DNA from 2 places in the Paenibacillus sp. S29 genome. Region 1 is predicted to be linked to the other one. Evidence: riboswitches for the same ligand, from Rfam matches in the RefSeq annotation. Region 1 holds a riboswitch; the other holds the start of a gene.
The links. Region 1 has a riboswitch for cyclic di-AMP ahead of ACL9RM_RS14575 (TrkH family potassium uptake protein). Riboswitches for the same ligand answer to the same signal wherever they lie in the genome.
Positions count from the first base shown of each region.

Region 2: it holds a riboswitch for cyclic di-AMP, as region 1 does, so the genes downstream of both, ACL9RM_RS11925 (hypothetical protein) here and ACL9RM_RS14575 (TrkH family potassium uptake protein) in region 1, are expected to answer to the same signal.

Region 1 is NZ_JBMOUI010000007.1:233,402-238,669, forward strand. It holds gene ACL9RM_RS14560 (succinate dehydrogenase cytochrome b558 subunit) at 12-686, opposite strand; gene ACL9RM_RS14565 (LysR family transcriptional regulator) at 913-1,818, shown strand; gene ACL9RM_RS14570 (potassium channel family protein) at 1,824-2,501, opposite strand; gene ACL9RM_RS14575 (TrkH family potassium uptake protein) at 2,519-3,859, opposite strand; cyclic di-AMP (ydaO/yuaA leader) riboswitch at 4,268-4,420, opposite strand; gene ACL9RM_RS14580 (CPBP family intramembrane glutamic endopeptidase) at 4,682-5,268, shown strand, end outside.
Region 2 is NZ_JBMOUI010000006.1:16,605-21,872, forward strand. It holds gene kdpA (potassium-transporting ATPase subunit KdpA) at 1-1,295, opposite strand, end outside; gene ACL9RM_RS11920 (potassium-transporting ATPase subunit F) at 1,446-1,523, opposite strand; gene ACL9RM_RS11925 (hypothetical protein) at 1,707-2,102, opposite strand; cyclic di-AMP (ydaO/yuaA leader) riboswitch at 2,218-2,385, opposite strand; gene ACL9RM_RS11930 (glutathione peroxidase) at 2,852-3,337, shown strand; tRNA gene ACL9RM_RS11935 (tRNA-Leu) at 3,429-3,511, opposite strand; gene ACL9RM_RS11940 (urease accessory protein UreF) at 3,774-4,511, shown strand; gene ACL9RM_RS11945 (Rha family transcriptional regulator) at 4,808-5,029, shown strand; gene ACL9RM_RS11950 (helix-turn-helix domain-containing protein) at 5,154-5,268, opposite strand, start outside.

The DNA of each region.
Region 1 (5,268 bases):
ATATGAGTCGTTTATAGTAGCTGTTTAAAAGCGCCGCATTGCACCAAGGCAGTTGCCGTTTCCTGAAATTCCGCACTGCGGAATGCAAGCAGGGAAGCGATGAAGCCGATAGACACCACCACGAACAGGGTCATACAGATATAAGAAGATACTTTTTGCGCACGTGGTCCCACGGTAATCCCCCAACTGACCATAAATGCCCACAGTCCGTTAGCAAAGTGAAAGGATGCCGAAACGACACTGATTAAATACAAAATGAAATAAACCGGGTTCGTCACGATGCCATGCATGACTCCGCCTAGCTCCTCATGGGTTACATTACCCAGAGCCACCTGAAAACGCGTGTCGTATACGTGCCAGATAATAAATACAAACGTAATGACGCCGGAAATACGCTGGAACAGAAAGCGCCAGTTACGTGAATAGCCGAATCTTTTGACATTCGGGTCAGCCTGATAAGCAATATACAAGCCATAAATTCCGTGGAACAGTAATGGCAAGTAGATGAATAACGTTTCTAGCACAATAACCAGTGGCAAACCATTCAGGAAGGCCACGCTGCGATTAAATCCTTCCTTGCCGCCCTCCACCGCTGTGAAGTTCGTCACCAAATGCTCAACAAAAAATAGAGCCAGCGGAATGACGCCAAGAAGCGAATGCAGCTTTCTGGAATAAAATCCTCTCATCTAAATCATGCTCCCTTCTTCCAATAATAGCGTTTTCAATAGTAATATAACATATAAATTGACAGTTTCCGACAGGAAATGTCCAACAAGGTGTCCCTTATAAGGAAAAACAAAAGTGTGAACATCTTGTGTCGCTTTCATGTTACTCCTTTTCGGCTTATAATGGAATTGCAATATACGTATTAATTATTATGTCTTTTTTGCATATAGAGAGGAAGTGGATGATTTGTTTGAGGATTTGAACGCTTTTGCCGTCATTGTCGAGCAGTCCAGCCTGAATAAAGCCTCCAAACTGCTGAATCTATCCCAACCTGCCCTGTCTCGCAAAATTGCGAAGCTGGAGGAAGAGCTGGGTGTGAATCTCTTTGATCGTCGGGGCAAACGGCTCGAAATTACGTCCACTGGCCGATTTGTTTATACATTCGCGCTAGAGCAACGGCAACGACAGCTTCGCTTCTTACAAAAGCTGTCCCAGCACAAAAATGAAGCCCAGAGTATGCTTACACTCGGGGCTAGTCTCACGACACTCCAAACGACGCTACCTACCCTCGTCGAAGCTTTCATGAGCAAGCATCCTCAAACCGAGCTAAAGCTGCTCACCGGTAAAACCCATGAAATCGTCGCCTTTGTACGTGACAAAAAAGCAGACGCCGGTATTGTCGGGTCTGCCATTCATGAAGCCGGACTGCGTTGCATTCCGCTATTTGATGATCATTTGGAGCTCGTTGTTCCCATTGGACATGAATTAACCGTCAAGACAGGAACGGCCTCGATGAAAGATCTGCAAGGATTGCCGATGATTATTTTCTCCAAAGGAACCTGGTACCGCAGTCTGACGGATGACTTGTTCCAGCGCAGCGGCATCATGCCGGATATCCGCATGGAAATCGACTCCTTCGAGGCAATTGTACGCCTGCTTCCAACCTGTAAGGCTTCTGCCTTGCTACCCAAATCCTATTTGCGCAGCGAACTATTACGGGATAATGGACTCACTGCATTATACTTGCCCGATTTGAAGGAGACACGCCGAACGACCTCCCTCATTTACTCGGAGACGACCGATCTCGGTCCGACAGCACGACGCTGGATTAGCGAGACACGTGCGTCGTTTGCAGGCTACCGTATGGTGTAGAGGGTTTAATCCTCTTCATTAACATTAACAACCTCATCCTCAAAGCGACCGATATTGTCATTCGAACCGATGATGACCATAATATCATCTGCTTTTAGCCGATCCATAGCCGTCGGTGCGATCAGGATACCGTTCGCCGTATGAAGCGCCACGACGCTACAACCAAAGCGGGTACGGGCATTTAGCTCTGCTAGCGTTTTGCCATTCAGACATGCAGGTACATTGAGTTCCACAATACTGTATTCCTTAGACAACTCTAAATAATCGAGCAAATTAGGCGTGACTAGCTGGTGAGCCACCCGGATACCCATATCCCGTTCTGGATAAATAATCCGGTCCACACCGAGCTTTTCTAATGCACGCCCGTGCAGCACAGATATGGCTTTGGCTACAACTTTTTTCACACCCAGCTCCTTCAGCAAAATGGCGGTGAGGATGCTTACCTGAATGTCATCACCAATAGCAACAATGCCACAATCGAAATTACGGATGCCCAGTGATCGCAACGAGTCTTCATCGGTAGCATCCGCCACGACAGTATGTGTCAACATCTCACTCATACTGTCCACAACATCCTCATTCCGGTCAATGCCTAGCACCTCGCACCCCATATCCACCAATTGCAAAGCCAGGCTTGAGCCAAACCGCCCCAAGCCAATAACTACAAACTGCTGCGTTTTCATATCTACTCGAAAACTCCTTATCCTATAATCATTTTGCCTTCCGGATGACGATATAATTCTTTACCCTTTTTCGGCCCCAGTGCATAAGCTAGCGTGAGTGGCCCCAGTCTACCTGCAAACATCGTCAGGGTAATCACCAGCTTGCCTATGACTGTCAAATCAGGTGTAAGCCCCATCGACAGCCCCACCGTACCAAACGCAGACACCGTCTCAAACAAGATCATCAGAAAATGATGATCTTCGGTTGCCGACAAAATCATGGTCACCCCGATCACGAACAGCAACCCCAGCAGTGTAATGGTCAAAGCCTTGTAAATTCGTCCCTGCGCAAGTCGGTACTTGAACAGTACAATATCTTCCCGCCCCCGCAGCATCGAAATCACTGCTCCAATGAGCAGGGCGAATGTTGTTGTCTTAATCCCGCCTCCAGTGGAACCAGGGGAAGCCCCAATAAACATGAGTATGATGATAAAAAACTGCGTAGCCTGCCGCAAGCCTGCGATGTCCAGCGTATTGGCACCTGCGGTACGGGGGGTAACGGACTGGAATAAAGATCCCAGTAGCTTACCACCCCAATCAAGCGAGCCAAGAGTCTTTGGATTCGTAAACTCAAATACAAAAATCACGAGCGTGCCGACTACAATCATAGCGCCCGTCATGCTGAGTACCACCTTGGTATGCAAGGACAGTCTCTTGCGCTTGCGATATTCTGCCAGGTCTGACATCACTACAAAACCAATGCCGCCAGAAATAATTAGAAACATTGCGGTAAAATTAACAATCGGATCATATACATAACCTGTCAAGCTGCGAAATTCACCGAATAAATCAAAACCAGCATTGTTAAACATGGAGATGGCATGCCAGATTCCAAAATAAATCGCCCTGCCTACGGGCATATCAAAGGACCAGCGAACCGAGAATATCGTAGCGCATACGCCTTCAATAACCAGTGAGTACAGCAATACCTTACGGATTAACCCGACAATTCCCTCTACAGAAGTCTGATTCATCGCTTCCTGCAAAATGAGGCGCTCCCGCAAGGAAATCCGACGTTTGAACACCAGCGCGATCAAGGTAGCCATAGTCATAAAGCCGAGACCGCCAATCTGAATGAGTGCAGCGATGACGACTTGACCAAAGGTTGTGAAAAAGGTCCCTGTATCCTTAACGACAAGCCCTGTTACACACGTCGCGGACGCGGCAGTAAACAAAGCGTCTATAAACGCAAGTGGCTTTCCTGTTGTATTGGAGATCGGCAGCATTAACAATAAGCTACCTATTAGAATGATAATGGCAAAGCCCGCAACGAATATCTGCGGTGGAGAAAGCCGAAGCCAGCTTGCATTGGGATTCATCTATTCATCACTTCTCTCCTAATCCTTAAAACTAAAAATCAGTGATTTAATACGGTGTAAGCTCGCTACGCGTTCCATTTGATCTTTCGATCGTCGTTGCCCCTGAATTTTTTGATTTTTCCAAACCTTAGTTAACTATAATTAGCATTCCCTGAATACAGGAAGAATGCATGTCAAGCACTACTCGGCCCCCTGTGCTATTGGCGGGCAGTAGCGAAAGGGGCAGAATTGTTCTGAAGAAGCGAAGCGTTTGCCTTTATCTCCGGATTTTAACCATTAAAGGGGGTATACAATAAAAAAATCCGGGGATAACAGCAATCGGAAGAATAATCTGCACCCGCAGCGGTCTAACCAATCCAAACACTTTTATACGCACAAAAAAAGACACCGGAAAACCGAGTGCCTGACTTGGTTCCTGCTCATAGCCTACGAGGTTAGCTGACGGATTCGGGCAGCACAGTATGCCCTATTTACACTTCCGATCCAGCAGGATCGGTTGTAAAATTCACCCCAGTAACATGGTTCCCCCGTTTTCCCATAGAAATTCGGCTCAACTGTATATCATTACCTATGTATTTCATAGGCATTGCCTCAAGATTATAATCCTTCTATATCCAGATCACAAAACCGATTTCGCCGAAAAAACGTGAAATTGGCTTTATTTTGCGAATGGGCATCGTTTAATCGCAGCTTATCTAATTTTATTGAAACTTTAAAGTGCTTTCGCTCTATTTTCATGAATATCGTTGGTCTGTTGGCGGGAACCTGTGCAGTATGATATCTTTAATGGATGTTCTTATTTACAGATTAAGGAGGAAACTCATGAATCCTATCGGGAAACCGGTCGTGCTCACGGCCAACTTCAAAAAATTAGGCTTGCTGGGCGGGATTGGCCTGATTTGCTTTTTTATCTTTCAATTGCTTATTCCCTCGCTTAGCAATCCGAGTCCAGAATCAGTAATGAACGCAAAGGTCATCAGCAAACAAGAAGCGGTCATACACGCATTGGACTTCGCCCGCTCCGAGCTGGGCTATACTGAATCACAGCCTGAGGAGCCTGTCGTGACCTATCAGGCCGAAACAGATTTGTACGGTTATTTATCTAGAGAAAAACTGCTTCAACAGTACGACCGTACATGGAAAAAGAGTTACCCTTACGAAACCTTTCGGGTCGATCTGCCTGAATCCTCAGCGAAGAGTAAACTGCAAATTCATGTGGATTTATCCACTGGCAAGGTCGTTAGCTTTAAACGGATCACCTCCAGCACCAATTACACACAGGCTGATATTTCTACGGATGAACAAGCACGTAACAGGCTTGTACGTGTGGCTGAGGACGGCATGACGCTCGAAGCCAAGGAGCAGGCGGCCGCAGTATGGGTCAAGCGCTTTGGCTTTAAGCCGTCGGA
Region 2 (5,268 bases), on a different contig from region 1:
GTTGGGGCGAGAATGAGAAACGGATGTACCAAAATGGCAATCGCGATCAGCTTCATTTCCTTGCCTTCAATTTTCCTCCCCATAAATTCCGGAGTTCTCCCGACCATCAGTCCGCATATAAACACACCCAGAATCGCATACATCAGCATATTCATCAGTCCGACACCCTTGCCGCCAAAAATGACGTTTAGCATCATTTCTCCCAAAGCAGCCATGCCACCCAGTGGGGTTAGTGTATCATGCATATTATTGACTGAACCTGTCGTTGCCGCTGTTGTGACCGCAGTGAACAAAGCCGATTGTCCAATGCCGAAACGAACCTCTTTCCCTTCCATGCTTCCCTGAGAAGCATCCACACCCAGTGTCTGGATTAACGGATTACCTGTCTTCTCAGACACATACGTAATGGATAGAAAAATAAGAAACAATACCATCATGGAGCTAAAAATAATCCAGCCCTGCTTGCGATTACGGGCAAACAATCCAAAGGTATACGGCAACGAAGCCGGCATTACCCACATTGCCAAAATTTCCAGCACGTTCGTCCAAGGACTTGGATTTTCAAAAGGGTGCGCAGAGTTAGCTCCCGCATAACCACCCCCGTTTGTCCCCAAATGCTTGATGGACTCCAGAGAAGCAATGGGTCCCATAGAAATCTGCTGCTGTGTTCCGCTCAGCGTCGTAAGATCCGCCGTAGGCTGTAGCGTCTGGGGTACCTTCAATCCAACCAGCACCAGCGTAAGCACAAAGGCCAGCGGCAGGAAAATTCTTATGATGGCTTTAATAAAATCTTGAAAGAAATTGCCCATTCCTTCACCGCGCCGCGTCAATCCTCTCATAAAAGCCGCAGCAACCGCAAAACCGGAAGCAGCCGAAGTGAACATCATCATCGTGACGAACGCCATCTGTGTCAGATACGTAAGCCCGCTTTCTCCACTATAATGTTGGAGATTCGTATTCGTCATAAAGCTGATTACCGTATTAAAAGCTAGTGATGCTTCCATATTACTGTTTCCCGCCGGATTACCAGGAAGCATTCCCTGTAAACGCAACAGCAAGTAGCTGATCGCCACAAGCACGACATTCGTTGCAATGAAACTCATAACATACGTAGTCCAACGCATGCTCTCCAGCTTCTTCAATCCTACTATCTTATAAATCAGCTTTTCTGTTCCGCCAAAAATCCGATCCGTCCGATTGGGTTCATTCGAGAATACATGATACATATAGGTGCCCACTGGCTTTACCAAGAGCAGCAATATGACGATCACAATTCCAATTTGAAGCAGCTCCATCCTCTATTCCTCCTTCAAAATGCTCCTGCGTTTGGAACAACAGACCTGCTTCAGAGCACCAAACGTGTGCACACGTTTGCGGAAACCTGCTACCTATGATGCTAAATATTCAGATCTGTTGTTCCCGCCCGCTCTATCCCCTATAGCTGACTAGAACTTTTCAGGGTTCAGGAGCGCGTAGATTAAATACATAAACACAATAGCCGTAAGCCCAAGTATAACGATCATCCTCTTCGTCCTCCTTTAGAGGTCTGCGCATCACACCAGCGTACAAACAGCAGTATCACTCCATAACTCACAGCCATGACGAGCAGCATGTATATATCCATCATGTTCATACCCTCCGTATCGGTCCTCAGATCGCCATTCTTATTTCATCATAAAATCATAAAACAACTATGTTATAAGTGCTTATCCGTTCAGCAGAAAACCCACCTCTCCGTTCAATGTGTAGATCACATGGTCCGCTCCCAATCCTCGATAAATTCCTTGTGGATTACAGCCGTGCGTAATAACATAGATCGATTCCGATGTTAGCGGCCGACATATTTGCAGGAAACGGCAAGTCAGATTCAAGCTGTTCTCGAACAAATACACACTACCAATTTCTTTTTTTGGAAAATTACATTTTCCCGCTTGCATGGTATTGATGCGGACAATGTGCTCCACACCCATTTTTTTGAGCTGTCGTTCCTCCTGAGCGCTATTCGTCAGAACTGCAAACGCCAATTTTTTGAAAATAAGCAATTTCACAAAACTTCTGCCCGCTTCATTCGGTGCAGTGACAATAATTAACCGACCTTCCATCAGTAGCTCCTCTCCCGGTATAAAAAGACAACAAAAAGAAGCCGAAGGAAAAAGGCTTTCCTCCGGCTTCTTACATATCCATGATAAAATAAACCATGGCTGCACACGGCGGTTTGTTGCCTCTCCCTGTACGCTTACGAGGTTAGCTGTCGGATTCGGACGTGAGAGTCGCCCTATTTCTGGCACTTGACCGGAAAATTCACCCCATGAGACACACGGCAAGCCGTACAGTCTCGATTGGTTCCCCCGCTTTTGCAACTGCAAAATTCAGCGCTATAGACATTTCGTTGTTGCTTCATTCAAGTTAATTTGAAATTACGTCTTGAATCATACACCCGCGCATGGAAGACTGTAAAGCTCAACTGCGGGGTTATAAATCGGCCTTTAGAGCATAGAAGATTAATAATAACGCTTACAACGCAACTATGCTTCTCACAGCTCACTCAATCTCTGTTTTTCATCCCTTTTCGAAAATGACAAGCATGTCAATATTGGCGTAGGGTAGAGCGTTTTTGGCCTTTTTTTGTAAAAAGAGAAGAAAATACGCTATATGTACCAGCTAAACACCGATTGAACCCGCTTTTATAAGAAGAAACACCTTAATTCGCTCCATTTGCAATGCGATTTACTGTTTTGAACAAAATACGATTTTACAGCGGCTAAAGGCTTAATACAGCTTTTCCAGACTTGCAACCTTACTTTGAATTGCTTACAATTTAATTGCTGAATATTGAATAAGGAGAGATACTATGACCGTTTATGAATATGATGCGCAAACCCTGCAAGGGAAACCAATTCCGTTATCCACATATAAAGGGAATGTTCTGCTTATTGTGAACACAGCCAGCAAATGCGGGTTAACCCCCCAATACAAAGCGTTACAAGAGCTATATGACCAGTACCATGAACTGGGGCTCGAAATTTTGGGATTTCCCAGCAACCAATTCGCCAAACAAGAGCCAGGTTCCAGCGAGGAGATTTCCGAGTTTTGCCAGATCAATTATGGTGTTACCTTTCCGATGTTCGCCAAGACAGATGTCAATGGCGATCAAGCGCACCCCTTATTTCGCTACCTGACCCAAACAGCTCCGGGGGTATTAGGGTCCAAAGCGATCAAATGGAATTTTACTAAATTCTTAATTACACGAGAAGGTAACGTATTTAAGCGCTATGCACCGCAAACCACTCCAGATAAGCTGGCGGGAGATATAGAGAAGCTTTTGCAGCAAAACTGATATTCTTCTTTATCACAGTTATTAAAACAAAAAAAGCATCCCTTCACGTAAACCGTGTCAGGATGCTTTTTCAACTAGGTCTTGCATATAATGCGGTCGAGAGGACTCGAACCTCCACGGGCGTACGCCCACTACCCCCTCAAGATAGCGTGTCTGCCATTCCACCACGACCGCAAATCATAATGTATTGAGGCAACAGATTTATTATACTCTCTCATCAACTATTTGTAAACACAAATATAATAATTATTTTATATGTTATTTTACCTAACATATATGAGCGATAATAATATTTAATTTGACAAAAGGGCTACTAAAATGTAAAAATATATTACATACATTTCGAATTTTTTCGTTATCCCTAAGTAAAGAGTGAAATAATATAACATAAGGATTCACTTCGAGGAGGCGAACCGCCCTGCATAAAGGCAACCGTTTGCTGAACTATGCATTATTGTTGGACCCTTCCCTACCTGTTGGTGGCTTCACCCGTTTTAACGGACTGGAGAAACTATTCCGCAACGGACATTTGAACAGTCTACAAGATCTGGAACATTACATGCTGGATGATTTGTATCCTCAATTTACAACCGTTGACGGCATGGCTATCAAAAGTCTGTATGTCGCCATCCAGCAGAATGACGGTTGGCGAATCGCTCTCATTGATAAGATGCTGCATACCCAACGTCCCTCCTTGCAGCATGTGAAGGAGTTGCGTCTATCCGGTCAGCGTCTACTTAAGCTCGCTAAGGCTCTTTATCCTTGGCTTGAATTTGACCAGTTGGAATCTATACTCATTCAATACAATGCAATTGGCACACTCGCTACCGTTCACACCTGGATTAACTTCCTCCTCGGAAACGATGTAGAACAGACCATGCACGGCTATCTTGGCGCAGCGGTGTCCTTCTGTGTGGAAGATGCCTTCAAACTACTCAATCCTCCCTATGAGGAAAAGAACCCTTTTATGGAGCGTATGACCAGCGAGCTGCTCTCCGCATGGAAGAAGCTTAACGAACCTGAGCCAACCACATTTCAGCGTCGCTTTCTTCACAGACATTGGTGCAACTCCTACATCACTCTACCGCTTTATATGAGCCATAATAGCCAATTGGATGAGCCTAGACTGTTTTCCTCCTCAGGTCTATTCAAACGCCTTCCAGCATCCCCCTGATGCGTCGCTTCACCAATCTGGCAGCAACACCAAAAACACTCTGTCCCTTTCCTCAGGTGGCAGAGTGTTTTTTATTCACACATAATCGAAATTCACACTATTAGTAGACTCTAGACGGGTTATCAGAACCACCTAGCACTTAATTAAGTAATTAATTCAACAAAATAACGTATTTGCGATTGTAAAAACACGTATAAAAGTGTATCATAGTTTCAGATGGTTAATTCTAACATGTTTACTGATGATTATTATAACACACCAATTATTCCGCAAGAATCCGTAAGGGGCGATTTCTCTTGAACAACAAAATGCCTGTCACCTCCTTCGGGTGGGCCATCAAACAACGGCTTGTCGAACTTCGACTGGATCAGAAAACATTTTGTGAGACACACAATATTCCGCCTTCACGCTTGTCCAATCTGATTCACGGCACCCGCAAAGCACAAAGGTACAGAAAACAAGTTGCTGCAATTCTGAACATCGACGATAACGATTATAAGGAGGCACCGCCACTCTAAATCCAACAAGCATTCCAGTTACATATAGGTCATTCCATATCACCCAGAAACCAAATAAACCCGTAAAGCGAACCCCTCCAGTTCGTTTACGGGTTTTCAACCCAGACGATCTTTAGCCAAAAAATTATTCCGGCTTTGTTTTATCCTTCTCACTTTTTTGCTTACGGTATTTCGCAAATTCAACATATTCTAAAATAAAATTCTGTTCTTCCGTCTCAAGATCTTCTGCCTGGCAATTC